2 regions of the Halomonas shantousis genome follow, and region 1 is predicted to be linked to the other one. Evidence: predicted binding sites of a transcription regulator. Region 1 holds the regulator's gene; the other holds the start of a gene.

Region 1 (7,389 bases):
CCTGTCCGCTGGATCTGGCCCCGACCTCTTCGACCACCGCGGCGCTGGCACTGGGTGACGCACTCGCAGTGGCGCTGCTCGAGGCCCGAGGCTTCACCGCCGAGGATTTCGCCCTCTCCCACCCCGGCGGCAGCCTGGGCCGGCGCCTGCTGCTCAAGGTCGAGGATCTCATGCACACCGGCGAGCGGCTACCGAGCGTGACGCTGGGCAGCCCTCTGCGCGACGCTCTGCTGGAGATCACCCGCAAGGGGCTGGGATTCACCTGCGTGGTGGACCCGCAGGGACATCTTGCCGGGGTCTACACTGACGGCGATCTGCGTCGTACGCTGGATCAGCATGCCGATCTGCGTACGCTGACGGTGGATGACGTCATGACCCGCGGCGGCAAAACGATCCGTCCGGGTGTCCTCGCCGCCGAAGCGGTACGTATAATGGAAGACAGTCGCATCACTGCCCTCGCGGTCCTGGATGAGCAGGAGCGCCCCATCGGCGCCCTGCACATGCACGACCTGCTGGCTCACGGCGTCATATAAGGAGATAACTCATGGCCCAGGACACGCGTTTATTGGAAAAGGCCCGCCAGATTCGCCTGTTGGCACTGGACGTGGATGGCGTAATGACGGACGGCTCCCTGCATTTCCAGGCGGACGGCCAGGAGATCAAGAGCTTCAATATTCTCGACGGACAGGGCATCAAGCTGCTGCTCCAGAGCGGCATGCAGGTGGCCCTGATTACCGGGCGCGAGTCGCCCATGGTCAGCCGTCGCGCCGACGAACTGGGCATCGAGCATGTCATGCAGCGTCATTCCGATAAACTCAGCGCACTGACCGAGCTACGCCACAAGCTCGGCCTGGAAATGCCCCAGATCGCCTATTGCGGTGACGACCTGCCCGATCTCGCCGCCATCTGTCGTGTCGGGCTCGGCATCAGTGTTCCCAATGCGCCCCACTACATTCGTCAGAATGCCGCCTGGGTGACCGAACGCCACGGCGGCCAGGGTGCGGTGCGCGAGATCTGCGATCTCCTGCTCGAGGCTCAGGGGCATTGGGCATCGGTACTCGACACCTACCTCCACGGCCAGCGCAGAGGCTGATCGTGAGGACGCGGTTCTTTTCCCGCTATCTGCCCCGCATCTGGCTGGTCGTGATACTGGTCGTTCTGGGTGGCATCCTGGCCCTGTTCGAACAGCGTGACGTCATGCAGCCCGGCCCGGTGCCCAGCGACGCAGCAGGTGAGCCCGACTATTTCCTCGAGGGGGTCACCCTGACCCGCTTCGATACCCAGGGCCGTCCTTATCAGCATCTCGAGACACCGAGGCTCGTGCATACCCCGGTCGACGACGTGATTCGCACCGTAACGCCTGAAGCGCGTCTGCTGGATGCCGAATCGCGCGAGTGGATCGCCAGCGCCACTCAGGGGCGGCTTGGCCCCAACGGTCGACTGCTGACGCTCGAAGGCGAGGCACAGCTGCAGCAACCGGGAGAAGGCTGGCGGCTCGACACGCAGGTGCTGCACTACGATAGCGTCGAAGCGCATGCCTGGAGCGATACCGAAGCCGTCCTGCGCCAGCAGGATCAGCGCGTGCGCGGCGAGCGCTTCGACGCCTGGATCAACGAAGAGCGCATGCGCCTGACCGGCGATGTTCGCGGCCATCACCCCCCGCTTGCCAAGGATTCCTCATGATGCAACTTATCACCGCTGCTCTGTCTCTCGTGCTGCTGACGGCCCTTCCCGCGCCGGCTATCGCCCTCGAAGGTGACGCCAGTGCGCCCATTGAGATCGCCGCGGATCGCCTGGAATTGAGCGAGCGCCAGGGTACGGCCGTCTACAGTGGCAATGTCGATATGCAGCAGGGCAGCATGAAACTGCGTGCAGAGCGTGTCGAGATCCAGCGCAACGACAGCGGCCAGGTGACTCGGGTGACCGCCACCGGAGGCGCCGATCGCGCCTATCTCGAGCAGAAGCCGGCCCCTGAGGACCCCGTCGTCAAGGGCTGGGGGAAGACCATCATCTATCATGCCGGCGAACGCCGCGTGGAACTCATCGATCAGGCCGAGCTGCACCAGGGCGGTGACACCTTCAACGGCGCCTACGTGGAGTATTTTCTCGATCGCCGTCAGGTGCAGGCCCGCTCCCAGACTCAGGGCAGCGAGCGCCAACGTGTCCGCATGACCCTGACACCACAGCAGCAGTAACCCCAACGGTCTACCGAGCCGCCCTTGGGCGGCTCGGCAAAATCACGCGCACGACAAGGATGCCTCTTCATGAAGACCCTGAGCGCCACCAACCTGGCCAAGAGCTACAAGGGACGACGGGTCGTTCACGACATCAGTCTGGCGATTCGCCAAGGCAGCATCGTAGGGCTGCTCGGCCCCAACGGGGCCGGCAAGACCACCTCGTTCTACATGATCGTCGGCCTGGTACGCGCCGATGCGGGCAGCGTGCAGATCGACGAGCAGGATCTCTCACGCGCCGCCATGCACAAGCGCGCCCGGGCCGGGATCGGCTACCTGCCTCAGGAAGCCTCGATATTCCGCAAGCTATCGGTGGCCGATAACATCATGGCGATACTCGAGACCCGCTCCGAGCTCGGCAAGACCGATCGCAAGGCACGCCTCGAAGAGCTGCTCGAAGAGTTTCACATCGGCCACATCCGCAACAATGCCGGCATGAGCCTCTCCGGTGGCGAACGCCGTCGGGTCGAAATCGCCCGCGCGCTGGCCACCGAGCCTGCCTTCATACTGCTCGATGAACCTTTCGCAGGAGTCGACCCCATCTCGGTGGGCGAAATCAAGGGCATCATCCGCCAGCTGCGTGACCGCGACATCGGCGTACTGATCACCGATCACAACGTGCGCGAAACCCTCGACATCTGCGATAACGCCTATATCGTCGGTGACGGACGCATCATCGCCGAGGGTCGTACCGAAGCGATCCTGGCCAACCAGCGGGTGCGCGACGTCTATTTGGGCCACGAATTCCGCCTTTAACGGCGTTCCGAACACTACCGGAAGCTTCCGCTTGCCAGTCAATGACATACCACCATACAATCCTGCGTGGCATGATTGTTGCTTACCGCTTGCATGTCATGCTCCACGCAGATAACGTATGTTATTTATCAACGGCAAGTGACCCCACATCACCATGGCCATGAAACCTACGCTGCAGCTTCGTGTCGGCACCCAGCTGACCATGACTCCCCAGCTCCAGCAGGCGATTCAGCTTCTCCAGCTCTCTACTCTGGATCTGCGTCAGGAAATCCAGCAGGCGCTCGAGGCTAACCCCATGCTGGAACTCGACGAGGCCTTTGGCGAGCAGGAAGTCAGCGAGGCTCCGGAAGACGAGTGGGCCAGCGACATTCCCGATGAGCTGGCTCTGGACAGTGAATGGTCGGACACATTCCAGGATGCGGCCCCGGCCGCCAGCGGGCCGGCGGGCAGCGGTGAAGACGGGCCCGATTTCGATCGCAATGCCGCCGGTACGAGCCTGCGGGACCATCTGAACTGGCAGCTGGCCATGGCCGACTTCTCGCCACGGGACCGCGCGATCGCCGAGAGTCTGATCGACGCCGTAGGCAGCGATGGCTATCTCAGCGTGCCGCTGGACGAGCTGACCGAAGGGCTGCATGAGCAGGGTCTCGACGCGCTCAAGCTCGACGATACCGAACAGGTCCTGATGCGGATACAGCAGTTCGACCCTACCGGTGTCTGCGCACGGGATCTTCGCGAATGCCTGTTGCTGCAGCTTGGCAACCTGCCCGAGAACACGCCGCTGCTGCCCCAGACCAAGCGCCTAGTACGCCAGTTCCTCGACGTGCTGGCCGGCAATGACCGCAAACAGCTCAAGCGACGGCTACGCCTGGAAGATGCCGAACTCGACGCGGTCATCGCCATGATCCGCGCGCTCGATCCCCGGCCGGGTCAGGCCTTCGACGACAGCAGCAGCGCTTACGTGATCCCCGATCTCGTGGCTCGCCATGGTCGGGATGGCTGGCGCATCGAACTCAATCCCGAGGCGCTGCCCCGGGTTCGCATCCAGCCCGATTACGCCGCCCTGATCCGCCGTGCCGACAAGAGCGACGACAACATTTTCATGAAGCAGCATCTGCAGGAAGCCCGCTGGCTGCTCAAGAGCCTGTCCAGTCGTAACGACACCCTCCTTCGCGTGGGTCGCGAGATCATGACCCGCCAGTTCGATTTCCTGACTCACGGCGAAGAGGCCATGAAGCCCCTGGTACTGGCCGACATTGCCCAGGCCGTGGACATGCATGAGTCGACCATCTCGCGGGTCACCACGCAGAAGTTCATCCACACCCCTCGCGGCGTCTTCGAACTCAAGTACTTCTTTTCCAGCCATGTGGGCGGCTCGGATGGGGAGGGCGACGCCTACTCCAGCACCGCGATTCGCGCCCGCCTGAAGAAATTGATCGGCGATGAGCCGCCACGCAAGCCGCTTTCCGACAGCAAGCTCGTCGACCTGCTGGCCAAGGACGGCATCAAGGTGGCACGCCGCACGATCGCCAAGTATCGCGAGGCGATGGGCATCCCCTCATCCAGCGAACGCAAGCGTCTCGCCTGACGTGGCCCAACCCAAGCGAAGGGGTATGCAGCAGCATAAAAAGGATTACAATCAAATGGCACCCGTTGGAAAAGGAGCGTGCCATGCAAGTCAACATCACCGGCCATCATGTTGAAGTCAGTGACGCCCTGCGTGACTATATGAATGAAAAACTCGCGCGCCTGGCGCGTCACTATGACGGCATCACCCTCGCCCAGGTAACGCTCTCCATCGAGAAGGAACGACAACAAGCCGCCTGCACGCTTCATGTCGCCGGCGCAGACCTGCATGCCGAAGCTCAGGATAATGACATGTACGCGGCCATCGATGCGCTGGCCGACAAGCTCGATCGCCAACTGGTCAAACACAAGGAAAAAGCTCAGGCACGTGCCCAAGGCACCAGTGCCCGCTAACTCCCTATCATGAGATTGGAAAATATCCTACCCCCCGAGCGCACGCTGTTCGGTGTCACCGGGGGGAGTAAAAAGCGGGTGCTGGAATTCTTCAGCACCTTCATCGCCCAGAATACCCCCAGTCTCGACAGTCAGGAGGTCTTCAGCCGATTGATCGGTCGCGAGCGACTGGGCAGTACCGGAATCGGCAACGGCGTCGCCATCCCTCATGCACGCAACCCGCACTGCAAGACACCGATTGCCGGCTTCCTTCGCCTGCAGACTCCCATCGATTTCGATGCCATCGATGGCGAGCCCGTGGACTTGATCTTCGTCCTGCTGGTGCCGGAGGAAGCCGACGATACGCATCTTGCGCTGCTCGCCCAGGTCGCCGGGGTCATGAACGACGCCACGACCCGCACGAAGCTGCGCCAGGCGGGAAGTCAACGTGAGCTCCACGACATCCTCATCGATGCGATACGTCACTCCGATACCGGCCGTTAGGAAATCCCATGCAGCTCGTCATTATCAGTGGCCGCTCCGGCTCAGGAAAATCCGTCGCCCTGCAGGCTCTCGAGGATCTCGGCTACTATGCGATCGACAACCTGCCCGCCAATCTGCTGGTGGCGTTGATCGGCGAGCTGCAATCCGCGCCACCGGCACGCAGCAACATTGCCGTAAGTATCGATGCACGCAACTTGCCCGAGTCGCTGGAGCGTTTTCCCGGCTTGCTCGAAGGTATCCGCGAACGCGGCATCCATAGCCAGGTCGTCTATCTGACCTCCGATTCCAAGATCCTGCTGGAACGCTACTCGGCTACCCGACGGCGCCATCCGTTGACCCGGGATAGCGAGATGAGCCTGGCCGAAGCCATCGAGCATGAGCAGCACTACCTGACGCCGATCCGTCATCTGGCGGATCTCATCATCGATACTTCCAACCTTTCCGTGCACGACCTGCGGGGCCGTATCGCCGAGCAGGTGGCACGTCACACCGGACGCTCGCTGACGCTGACCTTCGAATCGTTCGGCTACAAGAAAGGTGTGCCCCTCGATGCCGACATGGTGTTCGATGTCCGCTGCCTGCCCAACCCCTACTGGGACCCACGACTGAGGCCTTTCAACGGGCGTGATGAGGAAATCATCCGCTTTCTCGAAGGGTACCCCGACGTCGCCGCCATGGGCGATGACATTCGAGACTGGCTGGAACGCTGGCTGCCGGCCTATCTGGACAGCAATCGCAGCTACCTTACCGTGGCCGTAGGCTGCACCGGGGGACAGCATCGCTCCGTCTATCTGGTCGAGCGACTGGCCCGGCACTTTGCCGGCCACCTGTCTGGCGTTCGGCTACGCCATCGTGAACTGGGCATTCAGAGCACGCCACAGGATTCCTCCAGTGCCCCGTCGTGAGCTGACATTGATCAACCAGCGCGGGCTGCACGCTCGCGCGGCAACCAAGCTGGTGCAGTGCTGCCAGCCCTACCAGGCACGCGTGAGCGTGACGCACGGTACGCGAGTCGCCGATGCGGCCAATATCATGTCGTTGCTGATGCTGGCCGCACCTTGCGGCACGATCCTCGAGATTCATGCCGAAGGCGAAGACGCCGACGCCGCCATTGACGCACTGGAAGCACTGTTCGCATCCCGCTTCGAAGAAGACGCCTGATTCCCCGACTGACATCGGCAGCGTCGGCCTGGCCGAACATCGTTTCTTTTCCCCTCGCCTGTCTCGCCGACGATGATAGAATCGGCGCAGCGAAAGCGTACTGCAAGCGCACCCCATCCCAGCGAGAGTCGACAGAAGGTGTCTCTGCATGAGCACGAACCCCGATAAGCTTCAGCCCCGACTGGCCAGGCTCAATGAGGCACTGGAGAGCGGTGCACTGGATCAGGCTCGGCGCATGCTCAATCGGGGGCTGGCACCCGTGGATGTGGCACATCTGCTGGAGTCGACGCCTCCGCGCGAACGCAACCTGCTCTGGGAGCTGATCGACCCCGACCTGCAGGGCGAAGTGCTGCAGTATCTCAACGAGGACATCCAGACCGAGTTTCTTAACCGAATGGACGCGGAACAACTGCTTTCCGCAACCGAAGGGCTCGATGTCGATGATCTGGCCGACCTGTTACAGCGTCTCCCCAATACCGTGATTCTCGAGGTTCTCCAGTCGATGGAGACTCAGGAACGCCAGCGTATCGAGACGGTGCTGTCCTATCCCGAGGACACCGCGGGCGGCCTGATGAACACGGATACCATCACCATCCGCCCCGATATCACCCTCGATGTGGTGCTGCGTTACCTGCGCCGCCATGAGCGTCTTCCCGACTCGACCGACACCCTATTGGTCGTGACCCGTCGGGACGAGCTGATCGGTACTCTGCCGATCAACCTTCTGCTGGTATCGGATCCCTCGATGTCGGTACGTGAAGTCATGGAGACCGAT
Region 2 (7,389 bases), on a different contig from region 1:
GCCCAGCTGACGAGCAGAATCAGCAACAGCTCCGACCCGGGAGCCACCTGCCTGGCCCTCATGGTGCGCTGGCAGCTGACCGATCGGAGGCTGCGCGAGCAGCCCTCCCTAGCGCGAGAAACAAGAGGTGACCGATGAACACCACACCGCCCGACAAATCTTCCGATGAGACGACGAATGACGTGCCGCTGAATCCCGCGCTCAAGAAGCGGCACGATGAGCTGTATGGACCGGATCAACGTGGTACCGACCCGATGAAGACGGTATCCGTTCAGAAGGACGAAGGTAAGGCCTGGCCAACGATCTGGGCCGTCGTCGCGATCGTGTGCGTGCTCGTCACGATCATGCTCCTCATTTTCTGACCCATGAGGATAGGCCCGCGATCTCGAAAGCCAACGAGTCCGGCTCGGTCCTTCGCTCCGAGCCGGCGCGACAGGGATCTAAGCTCTGTCTGAAAAATCGACGAGAGATGGCCAGACAAGGCAAAAATTGGCGAAAAAATGGACCGGGCTGGCGTACCAGTTCACGAGATGTAAATGAGTCGTTTGATCGGACTCGCGCCCGAGCCAATTTTTAATGCCGTATGGACGAGCGCAGACAATTTTCAGACAGAGCGTTTAGGCCAATCTACTCCTTGTTCAGGTAATCCAGCTTACCGGCGACACCATCCCATTTTTCCGCTTCATCGAGAGGCGCTTTCGCTTCAGTAATTGACGGCCATTTTTCCGCCAGCTCGGCGTTGAGTTCAAGGAAATGGCGCTGCGAATCGGGCAGTTCATCTTCGGGGAAGATAGCCTCGGCAGGACATTCAGGTTCGCAAAGAGCACAATCGATGCATTCATCAGGATGAATGACAAGAAAATTTTCGCCTTCATAGAAGCAGTCGACAGGACATACCTCTACGCAATCCGTATATTTACACTTGATACAGTTTTCGGTCACGACAAAGGTCATGGCATCTCTCCTATAAGATGCATTACATATATATCTTATAGAGATCTGCGGCAGTTTTCCAGGAGATTCCTGTATCACAAACCCGTTAGAGCCCTTGCTGAAATGTCAGCCCCGGGTTTCTGCAGTGACTGGTCGAGATCAGCTTCTGATCATCAATTCGCTCGATGTCAACCGAGATGCGGACCATGCCTTTACTCACGGTATCCCGACGACCGCTCCTCCTCTTACCAAAGGTGTCAGATGGCTCTACAACAGCACATTCTCGAAGCTATTCTGGAAGAGAACCCGCTTGCCACTATCTATGCCGACCGCCAGGGCCTGATTCGCTACTGGAATAGCGCTGCGACCGACCTTTTCGGCTTTACCGCAGAACATGCGCATGGACAGAGCCTCGATCTGATCATTCCCGAAAAGTTGCGCGCTGCTCATTGGCGCGGATTCGAGCAGGCCCTGTCCACGGGCAGCACCCGGCTGGGCGGGCAATTCGTACGCACCCGCGCCCTAACCGCAGCGGGGCAGCCATGTTATGCAGAGGTGTGCTTCTCCCTCATCAGGGATACGGCGGGGAGCCTTGTCGGTGCCGTCGCCTTCTGTCGGCCAACGGCATGAGACCCAGCCAGGCATCGCTCGTTGCCACCGACAGGTCCAGTTCCGGTTACGCTTCGGCCCGGCGCATGGAGCGGCGTTGCAGTGTCATGCCGACCGCCAGCCACAGTCTCCACACGGCCAGAAGCCAGGCCAGGCTCCAGGCCAGCGCCGCCGCCCACAGCAGCGGCAGATACAGCCCCGGGACCAGCGGCGCTGCGAGACGCAGCAGGGTTGCCATGCCGATCAGCAGCGTGAAGGCAACGATGATCCGCTCCCGGCCAAGATCGGCTTCGGTCCGGGGCGCGGCTTGCAGGATGGCGGTACGCAGCATGACGACACCCGTCAGGGTGCCCAATGCGCCTAGGGTGATGATATGCAGCAATGCCGGCGTCGCCTGCCCCACTCCTTGAGCAGTCCCATTACTCAGCAGGCCCGCCGCCAGCCAGCCATAGCCGATCCCCAGACAGAGCAGATCCGGCCGACGGGCGCAGCGCCACAGCTGCCAGCGAAGCAGGCGCACCAGTGCCAGCAGACCGGTTCCGGCCAGGGCCCAGCCCGCCCATGGCCGTCCGGACGGCCAGACCGACAGCAGCACGCTGAACAGCATGCCGGTCATGATCAGCCCCTCGATACGTGGCTGAACCCGGGCCCCGACAGCCTCGCCCCGGCGTAACCGGTATCCGGCCATTGCCGGTGCAACCACACGCCCGCCCATGAACAGCATGAGCAGTGCCAGCAGCAGTACGGCCTGGTGCACGACGGCATAGCGCAGGCCTGTCAGCGTTTTTGTGTACGCCAGCCCGAATGCCATCACCGCCAGCAAGCAGATCAGCAGCAACAACGGAGCCAGCAGACGGTTGCGCCATTTTCTGGCGGTGCGAAAACGAGGCAGCAGAAGAGCGCCCAGCATCACGGCGAAAGCCGCGCCCAGCAGGGAGGGCAACAGGCTAGAAGGTATCAGCAGGTAGCTCACCCTGGCTCCCAGCCACAGGAGAAAGAGCGCAGCCAGACGGTATGGAGGCATGGGCCCCAGCAGGTATCCCGCCACTACGGCCAGGGCAAACCCGAAAAGCAACTCCCGGGCATGCCCCAGACCACTGTTCAGACTGGGCAGCAGATCAGGACGATGGAACATTGCCCAGAGCGAGAGCGGGACCAGCAGAGCCGCATACAGGCTTGCGGCAGGAAAGAACAGCACATGGGCAGGCAGCCTGTTGCGCCTGGCTACGTCACGATGCCTTGTCATGGAGCGAGCGGCCGCACTATTTCAAAACCAACGCACTACTTCAAAACCAACGAGTAGAGTTCCCTGGCCAGGGATGCCTGCATGCCCATATCCGAGAAATGGCAGGCACAGGAGAACTCCCCGGCTCCTTCCACCGACCCGATCGTGAGGCGTTCATCCTCATCCGGCCAGCGCAGTGACTCGACGATAGGGAGTGATTCGGCGACGGGGACTGACGGGACAGTTTCGCGGCTTTTCATGCGGTGACTCCTGCTTGGTAAACCGAGGACAGTGATCCCATGGCCGGCTCCCAACCGGGGCACTCATACGGACGTTGTTCGAAGGCATGGTGCGTACGCTCGGCGTGCCGGGTCATGTAGCCAAGGATATCGCGCAGCAGGACGATGCTGGGCATGTCGCCACGTCGGGCCCCGGGAAGTTGACGGTCGAGGAGACACAACAGACCGTCGTATCCGCGGTGGTCTTCTTGCAGCCGTTCGAGAGCGGAGATGAACATGAGCGCCTCCTGTCAGTATTGCGCGGCAACTTCGCCGATTCCTGCGTTCGAATTACCGGTTACCCGAGTCGTCGTTGCAGGAAGCGGGGCGTGGGTGAGGCTACCCGTCGACTGATCGAACGCGCCCAGGCTGGCCTGGTGTGTATTCGGCCGATACTTGCGCATGATGTAGCGCAGGCGCTTCATCACATTCAGATTGGCGGATTCCATCTTCGCCAAGGCACTCATGGCCTCGTCGATGTGGCCTTCTTCGTAGCAACGCACCGCCTCGATGGCCTGGCGGTGTACCTCGATATGCGGTCCCTCCAGCGCCTGAAAATCCTTATCGCTATAGAATTGTTGGCTACCGGTCCCGGCATAGTACCAGCGGCCCAGGGCACACTGGGTCTCATCGGGGAGTTCCTCGGCCCGGGTTTTCGACAACCCCATGAAGATACGGTAGACCTCGAGCTTGATCTCCAGCTCCTCCAGATTGGCGAGTTCCACCTCGCTTAGCATGGCGGAGAAGGAAAGCGCCTGGCTGCTCTCGCCGGTCAGGGTCAGCAGCTGTTCGGTGCGCGTCATCACTTGGCTCGCCTCGCTACTCAGCCGCTCGGCCTTGCACGCATTGTCCTCCATTGTCCCGTCCACCTGGTCGGCCTGGCTGAGAATGCTGCCATTGAGCCCGCCGATCTCGTTGGTGGCAGTCGTGGTGCGCGAAGCCAGCTCGCGTACCTCGGTAGCCACGACGGCGAAGCCGCGACCAGCGTCACCGGCCCGTGCCGCCTCGATGCTGGCATTGAAGGCGAGTAGCGTGGTCTGCAGCGAAATCTCCTCGATGACCCCCACGAAGCTGCCGATACGACCGGCATCGTCGCGCAGCGAAGTGACCTGTTCGGCGGCCAGCCCGATGCGCTGATTGAGGGCGCGAAGCTCCGCTACCATGGTGTTGAGGGCGTCCTGGCTGCGCAGGGACTCGCTTGCAGTGAAGTCAGTGACGTTGCGATTGCTCACCAGCAATTCGGAGAGTTCGGTGAAGGATTCGCGCAGGGCGACCACGGAGTCGCCGAAGCCGGTGAGATTGGTGAACAGGTGTCGATGGACGCGCTGCTCGTCCTCGAGCTGAGCGATTCGCGCCTGCAGTCGGTCGCGTTCGGCGAGGGTGGCGGCGACCTCCTGGGGCGGATTGGAGTGTGAGGCAATGGCCTTGCGTTTCCAGAAGCGCATGAGAGCTCCAGTCATTCAGAGGGAGGGGCTTGACGCCGACCGTACCGGGGGATGGACGGCGTCCTGCGGCAGGCCAGGTGTGGCCTGCCGGTTCTTGTGGTCGTGGTCTCAGCCCACACGTTCGAAGAGCACGTTATTCTCCAGGTGGATGTGCTGCATCAGGTCTTCGCGGAACTCGCGTAACCCGGCATACAGGGCGCGCCAGGTCGTGCAGGCGCCCTTGGGCGGGGTGATGTCGTCGGTCAGCGCCATCAACTGCCCCAGGCTCTCGCCATGATCGTCATGCTCGTGACGCATGATGGCGATAGGCCCCTGGGCCTGGGCGCCCACACCTTGACGCAGCATGGGGAAGAGAATCTGCTCCTCTTTCTGCATATGGCTCTCAAGCGCCTGGTAGAGGGTGATGAGCAGCCTGGCCAGGCCGGTCGGACAGGTGTTGCGCTCGCCGTGGACCTGCTCGACGCGCTGCGCCATGCGCACCAGCTCGGGTAACTGCTGGCGGTGGACGTCATGGTAGCGAGTCAGGATATGGTCGATCAGCTCGGCGTTGCTGGCCGATGCCCAGTCGTGCGCGTCGCTCATGCCCTGGGGCAGCGCCTCGAGCTCCGCCACAAGCGTCTCGGGGGCCAGATTGGCGTGCTCGGCAGCCTCGCGCAGACTGATGCGCCCGCCACAGCAGAAGTCTATGTTGTGGTCGCGGAATACTCGCGTGGCGCCGGGTAGGGTCAGGGCGGTGCGGCCGACGGTCTGTTCGATCAGGTTCATGACAGTAAATCCCCGCTGAGGTGAGAGATACTTTCATTTAGCAAGTGGCGTGCCAGTTCTCGAGCGCCCGTCTTGAGGGGTTTGCGCAGCTTTACGGTGAAAAATACCCTGCACGCTCAGGGTATATAGAACCTTGAAAGGGTAGATATCACCATACTCAGCCAGACTCTGCGGGCATCGCGGCGCGCGGCGCATTTCGAACGGGTGCCGGTGGCCCGGCGGGCCGGTAGTTAACGATACCCATCGCGCCCTGCTCGCCCGCTACTTGATACCTAACCGGCGCGCCAGCTTGTGCAGATTGCTGGAGTCGACCTCGAGCAGACGCGCCGCCGCCGACCAGTTTCCGTCGGCACGTTCGAGGGCATGGTGTATGGCTTGTCGCTGGCTGCGCGCCACGCTGTCGTGCAACGCTTCCACCGGGGCGTCAGGGGACGGTGCTACCGTCACACTCGGGGCCGAGGCCGTGACCAGCGGCAGGTCGAGCAGCCCAGGTTCCAGGGTAATGATATCCTCACGACGCGCGCCCTGGCTGAGCGCCTTGATTGCCGCACGGCTGATGACGTGTTCAAGTTCACGCACGTTGCCCGGCCAGTCGTAACCACTCAGCGCATCCTCGGCGGACGGCGACAGACGCAGACTGCGTACCCCCAGGCGGGCCCGGTTGAGCTCGAGGAAATGCCCGGCCAGCACCAGCACGTCGCTGCCCCGCTCACGCAGTGGCGGAATCGGCACCGGATAGACCGAGAGTCGATGATAGAGATCGGCACGAAAGTGACCGGCGCGCACACTGTCTTGCAGGTTACGGTTGGTGGCGGCGATCACCCGCACATCGACGTGGCGCGGTTCGTCCTCACCCAGGCGCTGGATCTCGCCATTTTGCAAGGTACGCAACAACTTGGCCTGGATGGCCAGCGGCAATTCGCCGACCTCGTCGAGAAACAGCGTACCGCCGTCTGCCGCTTCGAAGCGCCCGGCGCGGGCATTCCCCGCTCCCGAGAAGGCGCCCTTCACATGGCCGAACAACTCGCTTTCGGCCAGCGATTCCGGCAATGCGGCGCAATTGACCTGAATCATCGGGCGTCGCCGACGCCGTGAACGCTGGTGCAGGTGGCGTGCGAACAGCTCCTTGCCCACACCGGTCTCCCCCGTGAACAGCACCGGCAGCTCAGAATCCCCCACCACCTCGAGCTCGTCCAGTAGCCGACGGAGGATCGAACTCTGCCCAATGATCTCCCCCTCCTGACGTTCAGTGACGTCCTGGCCAGCATCGCTTCGCGACAGGCGCAGGCGACGCACGTCCTGCTCCAGGCGGGTCATGCGCACGGCGGCCTCGGCCAGCAGGGTGAAACGCTGCAGGTCATCCTGGGCACGCCCATCGAAGGTGCCCGGGGTAAGTGCATCCAGGGTCAACGCTCCCCACAGGTTGCCCTCGACATGCAGGCTGATGCCCATGCAGTCATGCACCGGCAAGGGTTCGCCGATCTGGTTATCGACCAGACCGTCGTAGGGGTCGGGCAGGGTCGAGTCGGGCGGAAAGGCCACCGTCTCGCGTTGGGCGAGGATCGCTGCCAGGCGCGGATGCTGAGCGATCACGAAGCGTCGCCCCAGCGCCTCGCGCGTCAGACCGTCGACCGCTACCGGACACAGCGCATCATCGTCGAGACGCAGCAGCCCCACCGCGCCGCAGCGAAAATATTCACGCAGGGTTCTGACCAGCCGTTGTAGGCGCACTGCACTGGGTAGTTCGGCGGTGAGGTCGGCAAGCATGACGTCTTCGAGCATGGCAGGGCCCCTGGCGAGACAGTGCGGAAGCGGAACGGGTAAAAGCTACCGTGACCAGGTCATTATTACCGCTCCCAAGCCGGGTAGAATTGACCTCAATCAACAATAACCACAGCCAATCAACCACTTAAAAGTTGGCATGCCGGATATACAGGCACCCAAGGGGGCCTACACGACTTGGCGCGCCCTCTATGCCGGCCTGCGCGCATTCCGTGAGGAGATGCAGCATATCCATCTGGAGAACAACGTACTCTTCGAAAAGGTCACGTCAGAATTGGCGCTATCGAATGAGTTACCCCCCACCTCGCTCGCTGAGGCCGAATAGGCCCGAACATGGTCGAACGCGATGATG

What was found. Region 1 encodes sigma-54, which starts transcription at its own class of promoters, with help from an activator protein. Its sites were predicted from a motif close to TGGCACNNNNNTTGCTNT; they were not measured.
Region 2: the regulator sigma-54 is predicted to act here: its motif matches at 5,293-5,310, upstream of ytfE (iron-sulfur cluster repair protein YtfE).

The regions. Positions count from the first base shown of each region.
Region 1 is NZ_BAAIER010000002.1:2,539,598-2,546,986, forward strand. Features, by position in the region: gene ACYQ12_RS12235 (KpsF/GutQ family sugar-phosphate isomerase) at 1-533, shown strand, start outside; gene ACYQ12_RS12240 (KdsC family phosphatase) at 545-1,093, shown strand; gene lptC (LPS export ABC transporter periplasmic protein LptC) at 1,096-1,683, shown strand; gene lptA (lipopolysaccharide transport periplasmic protein LptA) at 1,680-2,195, shown strand; gene lptB (LPS export ABC transporter ATP-binding protein) at 2,265-2,990, shown strand; gene ACYQ12_RS12260 (RNA polymerase factor sigma-54) at 3,145-4,578, shown strand; gene hpf (ribosome hibernation-promoting factor, HPF/YfiA family) at 4,662-4,970, shown strand; gene ptsN (PTS IIA-like nitrogen regulatory protein PtsN) at 4,980-5,453, shown strand; gene rapZ (RNase adapter RapZ) at 5,462-6,358, shown strand; gene ACYQ12_RS12280 (HPr family phosphocarrier protein) at 6,345-6,614, shown strand; gene mgtE (magnesium transporter) at 6,763-7,389, shown strand, end outside.
Region 2 is NZ_BAAIER010000001.1:60,892-68,280, reverse strand. Features, by position in the region: gene ACYQ12_RS00280 (hypothetical protein) at 1-138, shown strand, start outside; gene ACYQ12_RS00275 (hypothetical protein) at 135-362, shown strand; gene fdxA (ferredoxin FdxA) at 628-954, opposite strand; gene ACYQ12_RS00265 (PAS domain-containing protein) at 1,195-1,563, shown strand; gene ACYQ12_RS00260 (NnrS family protein) at 1,610-2,788, opposite strand; gene ACYQ12_RS00255 (hypothetical protein) at 2,824-3,027, opposite strand; gene ACYQ12_RS00250 (hypothetical protein) at 3,024-3,284, opposite strand; gene ACYQ12_RS00245 (methyl-accepting chemotaxis protein) at 3,297-4,490, opposite strand; gene ytfE (iron-sulfur cluster repair protein YtfE) at 4,599-5,255, opposite strand; gene norR (nitric oxide reductase transcriptional regulator NorR) at 5,517-7,037, opposite strand.